3 regions of the Roseovarius bejariae genome follow, and region 1 is predicted to be linked to each of the others. Evidence: riboswitches for the same ligand, from Rfam matches in the RefSeq annotation. Region 1 holds a riboswitch; each other region holds the start of a gene.
What was found. A riboswitch is a leader RNA that binds a small molecule or an ion and turns the genes downstream of it on or off. The one in region 1 is predicted to bind thiamine pyrophosphate.

Region 1 (4,273 bases):
AATTTTATGATTTCCCGTTGCAGGGAGCGCGCAATCATCTCGGCTTCGCGGCTGGCGTCTTGCACGGCTTCCTGGCGTGCGTCTCTCAGCAGAAAAGCATTGATCTTGTTCGCGGTTATGGTGGTCATGAGAATGGTCAACGTGACCGCGATCATGACCGCGATGGGGAAATCGCGCGGTTTGAAGACTTTGTTCAGCCTGTCAGGTTTTCCAACCACTTTTATAGGCCCCTTTCGTGGTGTTCTTATTGGCCGTGCGCGTGCCAGTGGCGGTTCGTGCAGCGTGGCTATTCTTCGTTCAGTTCCTGCTCAAGGCGGTCAAGAAACCCGTTTATCCGGGTGTCGAGCTCGGCCAGATCATGTTCTTGCAACGCGCTTTTGGATGTCGCCATGATCCGCGCTTCCAATTCATGTGCCTGCGTGCCCAGGCGTTTGAGGCCGAGGCTTCCGGCGACGCCGCTGATCCGGTGGGCTTCAAACTCGACAACGGAAAGGGCGTCGCCCATATCCATGCTGCCGTTTTTGGCCGAGACCCATGCCGTTTCAATGCGGCAGATGCGTTCGTCCAGCCCATCGCAAAAGTTATTTCGAAGGGTCAGAAGTGCCTGTTCGAAATTGGCGCCGTTTTGCGATTGCCGGTCGGGGGTTTGGGCGAGTGTCCGAGTCATGCGCTGTCTCGCATAAAGATTTCATCGTTGTGTCGGGGCGGCTGACCTGCCGCGTCGCGCGCCTTGCTGATAAGGGTCGTCGGGCATTGCATACGCCACAGGCTGACATGGGTGGGGGCGCCCATCCTGACGGTCGGGACGGTCATGTCGAGGTTCGCCAACCGCAAGCGGAGCTTGGTCATTTCCTCTTGGAAGTTGCGTTCGAGGCTCTGGGCATCGGGATTGGGGTGATCCAGCAGAAGCGCCACGACATCCCCTTTTCCGGGGCAGACCAACATATGGGGGCAAAAATCCAGAGTTCTTGAGACCGCCAGCGATACTTCCCCCATCAGGACCGCGTAATAGGTCGGGTCCATCATGCGGAAATAGCTTTCGGCGTTGAGCATGTGAAAGCCGATGGCACAGCTTTGGCGCAGGCGGATATTTCCCTGTTTCAACAGGAAATTTTCCATCGACATCATGCTGATCGAACTTTGGACATCTTCCAGGATGATTTCGTCTTCGAAATTCATGGGGGCGTAGAGCGCCGCTTCCTGTCCCAGAAGGTGCTCGTGCAGGAGGCGTGTCTGGGCACGTTCTTCCAGAATGGAATTCGCCATTTCGAGCCGGATTTTCAGCTCTACCGTATCAAGCGGCTTGGTGATGTAGTCATTGGCACCGGCCATGAAGGCCGCATCGATCGAGGCCTTGTCGGTCAGGGACGAGATCATGATGATCGGTGTGCTCATGTGGTGCGGGATCGCGCGGATTCCCCGGACGATCTCGATGCCATCCATCGGGATCATCCGGATGTCGACAAGGAAGCAATCGAACGGATTGTCGGTGTCAGACGCTTTCTCAAGCGCCTCCTGCCCTGTGTAGGCGGTTTCGACATCTGAGATACCGAGTTGTGCAAGCCGTGTTTGCAGCAGGTCGCAAAATGTCGGTTCGTCGTCTATCGCAAGAACGCGCATTGTTTTTTCCTGGCTCGATTATTGTTCTCGCTGAAGTTGTTCTCGTGATAGTTGGGCGAAATTAAGGCAATTGGCAAACTGAAGGCGATTATTAACAGTAAATTCTTCTTTAGGTTGAGTTTGTGGCGCGTATTTCCCGTTAATGAGGTTCAATCCTTTGAGTGTAGCGGTTTTGTTGTGAAAACGGAAAAAATTGGCGCCTGCACGAGCCGAGCTTTTGAGGCCAGCTTCGGGCAAGTGGGCGTCGTGCCGTGGGCCTGCTCGTGGCGTGTTATAACAAGTTTTGCAGGATTTGCGCCGCAATTCGGGGCGCGGGTTTGACAGGGCCGGGGGGAGTTGGTACCGCTTTGCGTAACCGTTGGGGTGCCTTTTCAAGGCTGAGAGGCGTGATTGCGTCAACCCATCGAACCTGACCCGGGCAATGCCGGCGTAGGGAACGGTCTTCTATATCTGGATGGACAGTTTCCGCGTTCGGTGCCCTTGGTAAACGGAGCATCGACATGGCTCATGTGTCGGCGATCATCGCAGGCAGTGATTGGGGGGCGGAATGACCTGTTTTACCGTTATCGGCGCCGGGGTGGCGGGGCTTGCCGTTGCCACCGAACTGGTCGGGCGCGGGGCAGAGGTGCAGGTTTACGACCCCTCCGGCCCGCCGGGTCCGCATGGCTGTTCATGGTGGGCCGGGGGCATGTTGGCCCCGTGGTGCGAATATGAAAACGCAGAAGAGCCGGTTTTGCGCCTTGGGCAGGAGGCCATTGGCTGGTGGGCGGACAAGACCGAGGTGGCGCATCGCGGAACGCTCGTGGTGGCCGCGCGCCGGGACATCCCGGATATGCGCCGGTTTGCCCGGCGCACGGAGGCGTTCCGCGAGGTCGGCCCGGAGTTGGCCGAGCTTGAACCCGATCTGCCCGGATTTTCCAGGGGCCTGTTTTTCGAGGGGGAGGCGCATCTGGACCCGCGCAAGGCATTGCAGGACCTTTACAAGGGACTGCAGGCCAAGGGGGTGCCGTTTCACAGGAAGCCGGCGCCGCCACGCCTGAAAAATGCCATTGATTGCAGGGGGTTACATGCCCGCGACATCCTGCATGATCTGCGTGGGGTGAAGGGCGAGATGCTGGTTATTCGCTGCCCGGATGTGAACCTGTCGCGGCCCGTGCGCCTGCTGCATCCGCGTATCCCGCTTTATATCGTGCCGCGCGGCGACGGGATTTACATGCTGGGCGCGACGATGATCGAAAGCGAGGACAGCAGCCGGATCACCGCGCGGTCCATGCTGGAACTGCTCAGCGCGGCTTATGCGCTCAACCCTGCCTTCGGCGAGGCGGAGGTTCTGGAAATCGGCGTCGATCTGCGCCCGGCGTTTCCCGACAACCTGCCGCGTATTCGCAGGCTGGGACATACGATTTATGCCAACGGGCTGTATCGGCACGGGTATCTTCTGGCGCCTGCGCTGGCGCGGGGGGTGGCCGATCTGGCCCTGAACAACAGACATTCGGAGATGGTCGATGAAGATCGTAGTTAACGGAGACCCCCGCGAGGTCACCGCCGCCACCCTGTCGGGTTTGCTGGCGGAATGCGGCTTTTCCGGGCGGGTTGCAACGGCGGTGAACGAGGCGTTCGTTCCTGCGGGCCTGCGGGAGCAACACAGGTTGAACGAGGGTGACCGGGTCGAGATCGTCGCCCCGATGCAGGGGGGATAAGCCATGAAGACGTTTTATGGGACCGAATTGCCCAATCCTTTGATGCTGGGCACGGCGCAGTATCCAAGCCCGGCCATCCTTGAACAGGCGTTCAGGGAAAGTGGCGCGGGGGTCGCCACGGTTTCCTTGCGCCGGGAAGGCGCCGGGGGCGCGGGACAGGCCTTTTGGCAGGTGATTCAGGACCTTGGTGTTCTGATCCTGCCCAACACCGCCGGGTGCCATACGGTCAAGGAGGCGGTGACGACGGCCCAGATGGCGCGCGAGGTCTTTGGGACCAAGTGGATCAAGCTGGAACTGATCGGCCACACCGATAGCTTGCAGCCAGATGTGTTCCAACTGGTCGAGGCGGCCCGCATCCTGACCGACGAGGGGTTCGAGGTGTTCCCCTATACCACCGAGGACCTGATCGTGGCCGAGCGCCTGTTGGGCGCGGGTTGCGAGGTGTTGATGCCATGGGGCGCGCCGATCGGGTCGGGGCGGGGCCTGACCAATGAATATGCCCTGCGCGCGATGCGGGCGGAGTTCCCCGATGTTCCCTTGGTCGTCGATGCGGGGATCGGTTTGCCCAGCCATGCCGCACGGGCGATGGAGCTGGGCTTTGACGCGGTGCTGCTGAATACCGCCGTGGCGCGGGCCGGGGACCCGGCGGCGATGGCGCGGGCGATGATGGGGGCGATTCAGGCCGGGAAACTGGCGCATGAGGCCGACCCCATCGAGGCGCGGGACATGGCCGAAGCCTCGACCCCGGTGATCGGAAAGGCCTTTTTGTCATGACGCTTGATCGGTTTTACCCCATTTTCGACCATTCCGATTGGCTGCGCCGGATGCTGCCGCTGGGCGTGAAGCTGGTGCAGTTGCGGATCAAGGACCAGCCCGAGGACGTCATCCGAGACGAGATTGCCGCATCGCGGGACCTGTGCCGCGCGCATGGGGCGGTTCTGGTGGTGAACGAC
Region 2 (4,273 bases), 1.9 Mb from region 1:
TGTCCTTTGGCAGGCTGCCATCGGCCAGCGCATCGGTGAAACCGTGCCGGGTGGCGGCCTGCCAATCGTCGGCGGCAAGGCTTCGCAGGTGGTCGGTGGGGCGCATGGGCGTGTCTCCTTCAGGCGGCGCTGTCGCGCAGGCGGTTCAGCAGGGCGGCCTGTGCTTGCAGGGTGGCGGGATCGTCCACCGGGCGGGGCGCGGGGCCGGGCGGGGGCGTGACCGGCGAGAGGCCGCCGGTTTCCATGATCGTGATCCGGTGGCCAAGGCGCGCGGCCTCGCCCGGGTCGTGGGTGACCATCAGGACGGTGCGGCCTGTCAGAAGTTCGCAGGCAAGGTTCTGCATGTCGGCGCGGGTTCGGGCGTCGAGCGCCGAGAAGGGTTCATCCAGCAGGACGACCGGCCGGTCCTCCATCAGGGTGCGGGCCAGCGCCACGCGCTGGCGTTGCCCGCCGGACAGGGCGCCGGGGCGTTTGCCTTGATGGTCGGTCAGGCCCACCCGCGCCAGCACATCGCGGGCGCGGTCCCTGTCCGGTGTCTCGCCCCGCAGACGGGCGCCCAGCAGGGTATTCTCCAGCACCGAAAGCCACGGCATCAGCAGATCGCTCTGCGCCATGAGCGCAATGCGGCCCCGCAGGGGGGCGCCGTCGCTTGTGGTGATCGTGCCGTCGAAATGCGTCAGGTCATCGAGCCCCGCGACGAGGCGCAAGAGCGTGGTCTTGCCCACGCCGGACGGGCCGAGCAGGCAGGTCCATTGCCCGGCTGGCACGTTGAGGGTGAGCGGGCCGAAAACCGGCGTCTCGCCGAAGCTGGCGCTGCCCGAGAGTGTCAGGCCCGGGGCGGTCATGCCGCCTCCAGCCCCATGTCCCAGAACCCCACTTCAAGTCGCGTGGCGGTGGTGAAGCGCTGGGTCAGGGCCGTCCAGCGGGGGCTGTCCTGTGGTGTCGTGCCAAGGCGGCGGGTGATGGCGGCGTCGATCAGGGCGCCCACCTCGCGGCAAACCTGTTGATAGTCCTCGCTTGCATAGGTGGCGATCCAGTCGGCGTAACTCTCCGAGGTTGCCTCGCCCTTCAGGCGCGCGCCGATTTCGCCGTATCCCATGACGCAGGGGGCGAGGGCCGCCAGCAGGTCAAGCAGGTCGCCTGCGTGCCCGGCATCCAGCACGTAGCGCGTATAGGCGATGTTCTGCGGCTTTTCCTCGGCCTCGAAGAGGTCGGCCTCGGTCAGGCCCAGATCGGCGCAGGTGCGGATGTGCAGGGCCATTTCGTCGTTGATCAGCGCGTTCACCGTTGCCGCGCAGAGACGCATTTCATCCACGGTTTCGGCCTTGGTCACCGCCAGCGCCCAAGCTCGGGAGAAATGCACCAGAAACAGGTAATCCTGCACCATGTAATCAAGAAAGGCCGCGCGCGGCAGGCTGCCGTCGCCCAGACCCTCGACAAAGCGGTGCCGTGTGTAGGCGGGCCAATGCTGGCCCGCTGCGTCACGCCAGAGCGCGAAGGTTTGGCCGTAATCGCTCATTGCGCGGGGTCCATGGCCAGGTCTTCGACCGCTTGCGGTGCGTCGATCAACCCGGCCTCGGCCAGGAAGGCGCTGAAGGCTTTGTAACGGCCATGGTCCAGCGCGGATGGACGCAGGGCGAAGCGCGGGATCGTGTCGGCCCATGCCATTTCGTTCAGCTCGTCCTGCAGCTCGGTCGAAGTGCCCGAGAAGACCTCCCACGCCTCTTGCGGGTGGTTGACGATATATTGCGTGGCCCGTTCGGTGGCACGCAGGAAGCGGGCGATCTGATCCATGTCGGCGGTTTCGGGGTTGGCGACATAGATCAACTCGTCATAGGCGGGGACGCCCATTTCCTCGATGTACATGCAGCGGCCTTCGACCTCTTCCAGTTCCATCTGGTTCAGTTCGAAGTTGCGGTAGGCGCCGATGACGGCATCCACCTGGCCGGACATCAGCGAGGGTGAGAGCGACCAGTTGACGTTGATCAACTCGATGTCGTCGAAACTCAGCCCGGCATCGGAAAGCAGCGCCGAGAGCAGCGCCTCTTCCACGCCCGCGACCGAAAAGCCCACCTTGCCGTCCTTGAGGTCGGCCATGCTGTCGATGGGGCCGTCCTCAAGCACGAGAAGGCAGTTGAGCGGCGAGGCCACGAGGGTGCCGACACGCTTGAGCGGCAGGCCCTCGGCCACCTGAAGGTGCAGTTGCGGCTGGTACGAGATGGCCAGATCGGCCTTGCCCGCGGCGGCCATCTTGGGGGGGGCGGAGGGATCGGCGGGGGCGATCACCTCGACCTCGAGGTTTTCGTCGGCGAAATAGCCCTGTTCCTGCGCCACGATGATCGGGCCGTGGTTGGGATTGACGAACCAGTCCAGAACAAGCGTCATCTGGTCCTGCGCCATGGCGGGCAGGGCGGTGAGCAGGCTGGCGGCGAGGGTGAGTGCGGCTTTCATCGTGGCCTCCTTGGCTTGGGGTCAGGCGATGAAGGGGGCGCAACGGGGCCATGGGCCCTTGTGACATGCTCCGTTCCCTCCGCCGGTACTGACCGGATCAGGTTCGGTGGGTTGGCGCGTGGCCTCTCAGCCCCCGGATCACGGGGGCACCCCAACGGATGGCAGATGTGTAACAGCGCGCCTTGGCCCCGGCAAGGGGGCAGGAAAACGCGGCGGATTTTATTTGTTCAGCAGTTCTTAACCGGGCCATGCCCAAGATGGGCCAGCCAGTACGGAGAGGGCAATGCACGGTTTGGCCAACCGCGCGGTGGAGCGATTCACCCGCGATACATATGGGCGCGAGACATGGCACGGGATCATGCACAGGCTTGACCTCGGGTTTGTCGAGTTCGAGCCGATGCTGACCTATGACGACGCGATCACGCTTGAGGTGCTGGGCGAACTGGCGCTGACGCTAAAAAAGCCGCTGGGCGAGGTGTTGGAGGATATCGGAACCTATCTGGTATCGCATCCCAACCTTGAGGCGTTGCGCCGCTTGTTGCGGTTTGGCGGGTTGGATTTCGTGGAGTTCCTGCATTCACTGGATGATCTGCCGGGGCGCGCGCGGCTGGCGGTGCCGGACCTCGTGCTGCCGCCGTTGGAATTGGAGGAACATGCCCGAGGCCACTACAGCCTGACGGTGGGGCCGATGCCGGAGGGACGGATTGCCTTCGGGCGCGTGATGATGGGGCTTTTGCGGGCCATGGCCGATGATTATGGCGCGCTGGTCTTTCTGGAACACAAGGGCACGCGGGCGGATCGGGAAATCATCGAGGTGCGGGTGGTGGAAGCGGCCTTTGCCTCGGGGCGGGCCTTTGACCTGGGGGCGCAGCTGCGATGAAAGATGAGCAGAACGAGACCGCGCTATATGCGCTTCTGGATGTGCTGTGCCCGATGCATGCGGTGCTCAATGCCACGGGGCATGTGGTGCATGTCGGACCGACCTTTGCCAAGCTTGCGGCCGAGACCCCGCCCGAGGGGCGGCGGTTTCTGGAGCTGCTGGAGCTCAAGCGCCCCAAGCTGGGCGACAGCATGGAGGCCCTGCGCCGGGCGGAGGGCGCGAAACTGCATTTTCAGTTGCGCACCGGGCCGCAATCGGACCTGAAAGGAACGCTGGTGTGCCTGCCCGAGCAGGGCGGTTTCGGTCCGGCTGGCGGTGCCGTCGTAAACCTGTCGTTCGGGATTTCGGTGATGGAGGCGGTGCGCGATTTCACCCTCACCAGCGCCGATTTCGCGGCCACCGACCTTGCCATCGAAATGCTCTACCTGATCGAGGCGAAATCGGCGGCGATGGAGGCGTCGCGCAAGCTGAACCTGCGATTGCAGGGCGCCAAGATCGCCGCCGAGGAACAGGCCTTTACCGATACGCTGACCGGGCTCAAGAACCGCCGGGCCATGCAACCCGTGTTGGAGCGGTTGATGGAAACCGAGCATGATTTCGTCCTGATGGCGCTTGATCTGGATTATTTCAAATCGGTGAACGACACGCTGGGCCATGCTGCGGGGGATCATGTCTTGCAGCGGGTGGCCCGCCGCATCGTGAGCGAAACGCGCGGCGAGGATACGATCATCCGCACGGGTGGCGATGAATTCGTGTTGATCTTCGACGGGTTGACCAACCGCGACCGCGTGGCCGAAATCGCCGGGCGGCTGATCGCGCGGCTGGAGCGGCCCATCCCTTTCGGCGAAAAAGAATGCCGGGTCTCGGCCAGCATCGGCGCGAGCCTGAGTTGTGAATATGCCCGGGTCGATCCCGAGCAGATGATGCAGGATGCCGATGTCG
Region 3 (4,273 bases), 720 kb from region 1:
GGCTATTCGGCGCGCGCGCTCGCGCGCCGACTTTTGCCCCAAGGCTGGCGCATCTTTGGGACCACCCGCAGCGCGGACAAGGCCGAGGCGCTGCGCGCCGAGGGCATCATGCCAGTCATCTGGCCCGGAGATGACCTCACGCAGGCTTTCGAGCAGGCCACGCATCTGCTCATCTCCGCCGGCCCGAACGAAGACGGCGACCCGATCCTAAACCAGTACCGGGACGAGATCACGAAACTCGCCCCCCGGCTCGACTGGGCGGGATACCTCTCCACCACCGGCGTCTACGGCGACCACCAAGGCGGATGGGTGACCGAGGATACCCCCCTCACCCCCTCCACCAAACGCGGCCACCTGCGGGTTCAGGCCGAGGCCGACTGGCAATCCATCCCCGGCCTGCCGCTGCATATCTTCCGGCTGGCGGGCATCTACGGCCCCGGGCGCGGCCCCTTCGCCAAGGTCCGCAAGGGCACCGCGCGCCGCATCGTCAAAAAAGGGCAGGTCTTCAGCCGCATCCACGTGGACGACATCGCACAGGTCCTTGAGGCCTCGATCAATCGCCCCAACCCCGGCGCGGCCTATAACGTCTGCGACAATGACCCGGCCCCGCCGCAAGACGTGATCGGCTATGCCGCCGACCTCCTCGGCGCGCCCCTGCCCCCCGAAGAAGACTTCGCGACCGCCGAGATGACGCCCATGGCCCGCAGCTTCTATGCCGAGTCGAAACGCGTCGATAACACCCGGATGAAGGACGAACTGGGCGTCGATCTCATCTACCCGGATTACCGCAGCGGCCTACAGGCGCTACTGTCAGAGGTCGATTAGAGCGTTTCCAGTTTACCTTGAATCAAAGTGTTTCACCAATGTCCCGAGAAGGCCGTAGGCCTGGCAGGGTACTGGTGATGCAACAGTAACTGGAAACGCTTTAACCGCGCCACACCGCATGGAAATGGTGCACCGGCCCATGGCCCTGCCCCACCTCCAATTCATCCGCGGCCCCAATCGCCGCGCCGATGTAATCCTTGGCCTTCGCCGCCGCCTCCGAAAGGGCATCCCCCCGCCCCAACCACGTCGCCAAGGCCGACGACAGGGTACAGCCCGTCCCGTGGGTATTGCGGGTGTCATGTCGGGGCGCACGCAACCGCGTCATCCCCTCGCCCTCGCACAGCAAATCCACCGCCTCGACATCGCCCATGTGGCCACCCTTCAACAGGACCGCCCGCGCGCCCATGTCCAGTAAGGCCCGCGCCTGCCGCTCCATGGCGTCCAGACCACCGGCCTCACCCTCATCCAGCAGGTCCGCCGCCTCGGGCAGGTTCGGCGTGATGACCGTCGCCCGCGGCAACAAGGTATCGCGCAACGCGGCCACCGCCTCCGCGTGCAACAACCGATCACCGCCCTTGGCCACCATCACCGGATCAAGAACAACCGGCGCTTCCAAACCGTCCAACGCCTTGGCCACGGCCTCGATGATCTCCACCGTGCCCAGCATCCCGATCTTGACCGCGTCCACCCGGATGTCCTCCCGAATGGACTGCACCTGCGCCGCCACGAACTCCGGCGCGACAAGCTCCACGCCCTGCACCCCTTGGGTGTTCTGCGCGGTCAGGCCCGTCAAGGCCGCCATGCCATAACCACCATTGGCCGAAATCGCCTTCAGATCCGCCTGAATGCCCGCGCCGCCCGATGGGTCCGACCCGGCAATCGACAGGATATTCGCCACGCGCCCGCTCATGCGCGCCCCCGGATGCTCACATGCAACACGGCGCGCATTGTCTCTGGATACTGTTCTGCATTTATCATCGTCATTCTCCTTCCCGCCGGATCAAGGCGGGGCAGCAGACCACGAAATGCGAAAAAGGCCGGTCATCCCCGCGACTTCCTCCGCCGGTACGATCCGGTTCAGGTTCCAAGGGTCCGTCTCAGCCCGATACGGGGCGCCCCTGTCGCAAGGTTAACCTATGGGTGCCCACACCAGCGTCAACCGCAAAGACCAACGCGATCAAAAATCAATCGCAAGGCCCTTCTTTTCCCAGTCGCCATAGCGCACAGGCTCCAGCCCCTCGCGCCGTCCGCCCAATTCCTTGGGCATCTCTTGCGCCTCGGCCTTTTGCCGCCGTTCCTCGGCCTCGGCCAAGGCCCGCTTGGCCGCCTCGGGAAGGTCCTTTTGCTCGTCGGTCATGGGTTCTTCCTTTGCTTACTTGCCCCTGATATACGCCGCGCCACGCCCATGTCCAAGGAGTTCCCATGCCGCAACCCGCGCCAAACGCCCGCCAAAGCGCGGTTTACCTTCTCGATCAGGTGATCGGTGAAGGGCGGCTCATGTCCGATCTCATCGCCGCTGGAAAGCTTGACCGGCTCGACCCGGCCGACCGCGCCCGCGCCCAGCGCCTTGCCAACGACACCCTTCGCGGCATTGACCGGGCCGACCGCTTGCTCAATCGTCACCTGCGCAAACCCCCGCCGCTGCATGTCTTCAACATCCTGCGGCTCGGTACGGTCGAACTGTGCATGGGCGGCGATGCCCATGGCGTGGTCAACGATCTGGTGGGCCTTGTCGGGCGCAACAAACGTTATGGCAACCTCAAGGGGTTGGTAAACGCCGTGCTGCGCAAGGCCGCCGAAGATGGCGCGCGCTCATGGAATGACCTGCGCATTCCCCGCCTGCGCAAATGGCTGCGCGATCCGCTTGTGGCCGCATGGGGCGCGGGGCGGGTCAATGCCATGGAACGCGCGCACTTCCAAGGCGCACCGCTTGATATCACGCCAAAGGCCGACGCCGCCTTTTGGGCCGAAAAACTGGGCGGCCAATTGCTACCCACCGGCTCGATCCGCCTCACCGACGCGGCCCAAGTCTCCACCCTTCCCGGCTTCGATACCGGCGATTGGTGGGTGCAGGATGCCGCCGCCGCCCTGCCGGTGCAAATCCTCGCCCCCCAACCGGGCGAGAAAATCCTTGATCTTTGCGCCGCACCGGGCGGCAAGACCCTGCAACTCGCCGCTGCCGGGGCCGATGTGACCGCCCTCGACCTCTCGCACCGCCGGATGGAGCGTGTCACCGAAAACCTTTCCCGCTGCGGCCTCACGGCCAATTGCCTTACCGGCGATGCGCTGGAACATGATGGCGGGCCCTATGACGCCATCCTGCTCGATGCGCCCTGTTCGGCCACCGGCACCATCCGCCGCCACCCTGATCTGCCCTTCGCCAAGGACGGCTCTGAGTTCGGCGAGCTTATCGCGCTGCAATCGGCCATGCTCGCTCATGCCCTGACCCTCCTCAAGCCCGGCGGGCGTTTGGTGTTTTGCACCTGTTCGCTTTTGCCGGACGAAGGTGAATGTCAGGTTGACGATGCGTGCGCAGGTCACCCCGGCCTGACCGTGGATCGTGACGCGCTTGACCGTCCGGGCATTGACCCCGACTGGACCACCGAAGAAGGCGGCCTTCGCCTGCGCCCCGATCACTGGCCCGATCTGGGCGGGATGGATGGGTTCTACATCGCCTGTCTCCGACGCTGAGTGGGGTTTTCCGCCGGGCGTTCTGTACAACTTGTACATACTTGCTCGGCGCATCGTCGACTTCTGTACAAAACTCGGGGTGTCTCTGTACAAACTGTACAGAATTGCGCCTTGGTGCCGCTGATCTGCCAATCCGACGGTGACTTGCGCGGCCCCTCGCGGTATAGTCCCCACAAAACAGCGCCGGAAAGAGCGTTCAGAGGCAAGGCATATGTCACACCCCGTAAACCTGTCGGCGCGGCTATCGCGCATCCTTGATCGTATCGAAGCCAAGCGCGCCACCCTCTCGCGCCCGGCCACGGGATTCACCTACAACCCCGAGCCGCGCACCATCGGCAGCTTTGCCCGCGGACGGCAACTTTGTGCCGGTAACTTCTTGTTTTCAGGTCACCTTTTGCAAGAGCCCGATACCAACATCTGGGATTTGAAAGCCCCCGATTCCGACTACGCCGAGGCCCTGCACGGCTTTGGCTGGCTGGATGATCTGGCCGCCGCGGGCGATCTTCCCGCCCGCAATCGCGCACAGGATTGGCTTTGGACATGGATCACCCGCTTCGGCCCCGGCCGCGGCCCCGGCTGGACGCCCGACCTGACGGGCCGGCGCCTGATCCGCTGGATTTCACATGCGCTGTTCCTGCTCCAATCGCGGGATCGCGAGGCCTCGGACGCTTTCTATAAGTCATTGGCACAACAGACAATTTTCCTATCACGTCGCTGGAAGGGCGCGCATCCCGGCCTGCCTCGATTCGAGGCGTTA

Region 2: it holds a riboswitch for thiamine pyrophosphate, as region 1 does, so the genes downstream of both, FDP25_RS03960 (ABC transporter substrate-binding protein) here and FDP25_RS13040 (FAD-dependent oxidoreductase) in region 1, are expected to answer to the same signal.
Region 3: it holds a riboswitch for thiamine pyrophosphate, as region 1 does, so the genes downstream of both, thiD (bifunctional hydroxymethylpyrimidine kinase/phosphomethylpyrimidine kinase) here and FDP25_RS13040 (FAD-dependent oxidoreductase) in region 1, are expected to answer to the same signal.

What each region holds. Positions count from the first base shown of each region.
Region 1 is NZ_SZWE01000001.1:2,686,716-2,690,988, forward strand. Features, by position in the region: gene FDP25_RS13025 (ATP-binding protein) at 1-218, opposite strand, end outside; gene FDP25_RS13030 (Hpt domain-containing protein) at 287-667, opposite strand; gene FDP25_RS13035 (response regulator) at 664-1,620, opposite strand; TPP riboswitch at 1,970-2,073, shown strand; gene FDP25_RS13040 (FAD-dependent oxidoreductase) at 2,168-3,142, shown strand; gene thiS (sulfur carrier protein ThiS) at 3,126-3,320, shown strand; gene FDP25_RS13050 (thiazole synthase) at 3,324-4,094, shown strand; gene FDP25_RS13055 (thiamine phosphate synthase) at 4,091-4,273, shown strand, end outside.
Region 2 is NZ_SZWE01000001.1:821,732-826,004, reverse strand. Features, by position in the region: gene FDP25_RS03975 (TenA family protein) at 1-106, opposite strand, end outside; gene FDP25_RS03970 (ABC transporter ATP-binding protein) at 120-845, opposite strand; gene tenA (thiaminase II) at 842-1,519, opposite strand; gene FDP25_RS03960 (ABC transporter substrate-binding protein) at 1,516-2,451, opposite strand; TPP riboswitch at 2,509-2,615, opposite strand; gene FDP25_RS03955 (heme NO-binding domain-containing protein) at 2,735-3,331, shown strand; gene FDP25_RS03950 (GGDEF domain-containing protein) at 3,328-4,273, shown strand, end outside.
Region 3 is NZ_SZWE01000001.1:1,962,610-1,966,882, reverse strand. Features, by position in the region: gene FDP25_RS09405 (SDR family oxidoreductase) at 1-825, shown strand, start outside; gene thiD (bifunctional hydroxymethylpyrimidine kinase/phosphomethylpyrimidine kinase) at 926-1,735, opposite strand; TPP riboswitch at 1,863-1,955, opposite strand; gene FDP25_RS09395 (DUF1674 domain-containing protein) at 2,003-2,182, opposite strand; gene FDP25_RS09390 (RsmB/NOP family class I SAM-dependent RNA methyltransferase) at 2,248-3,516, shown strand; gene FDP25_RS09385 (heparinase II/III family protein) at 3,728-4,273, shown strand, end outside.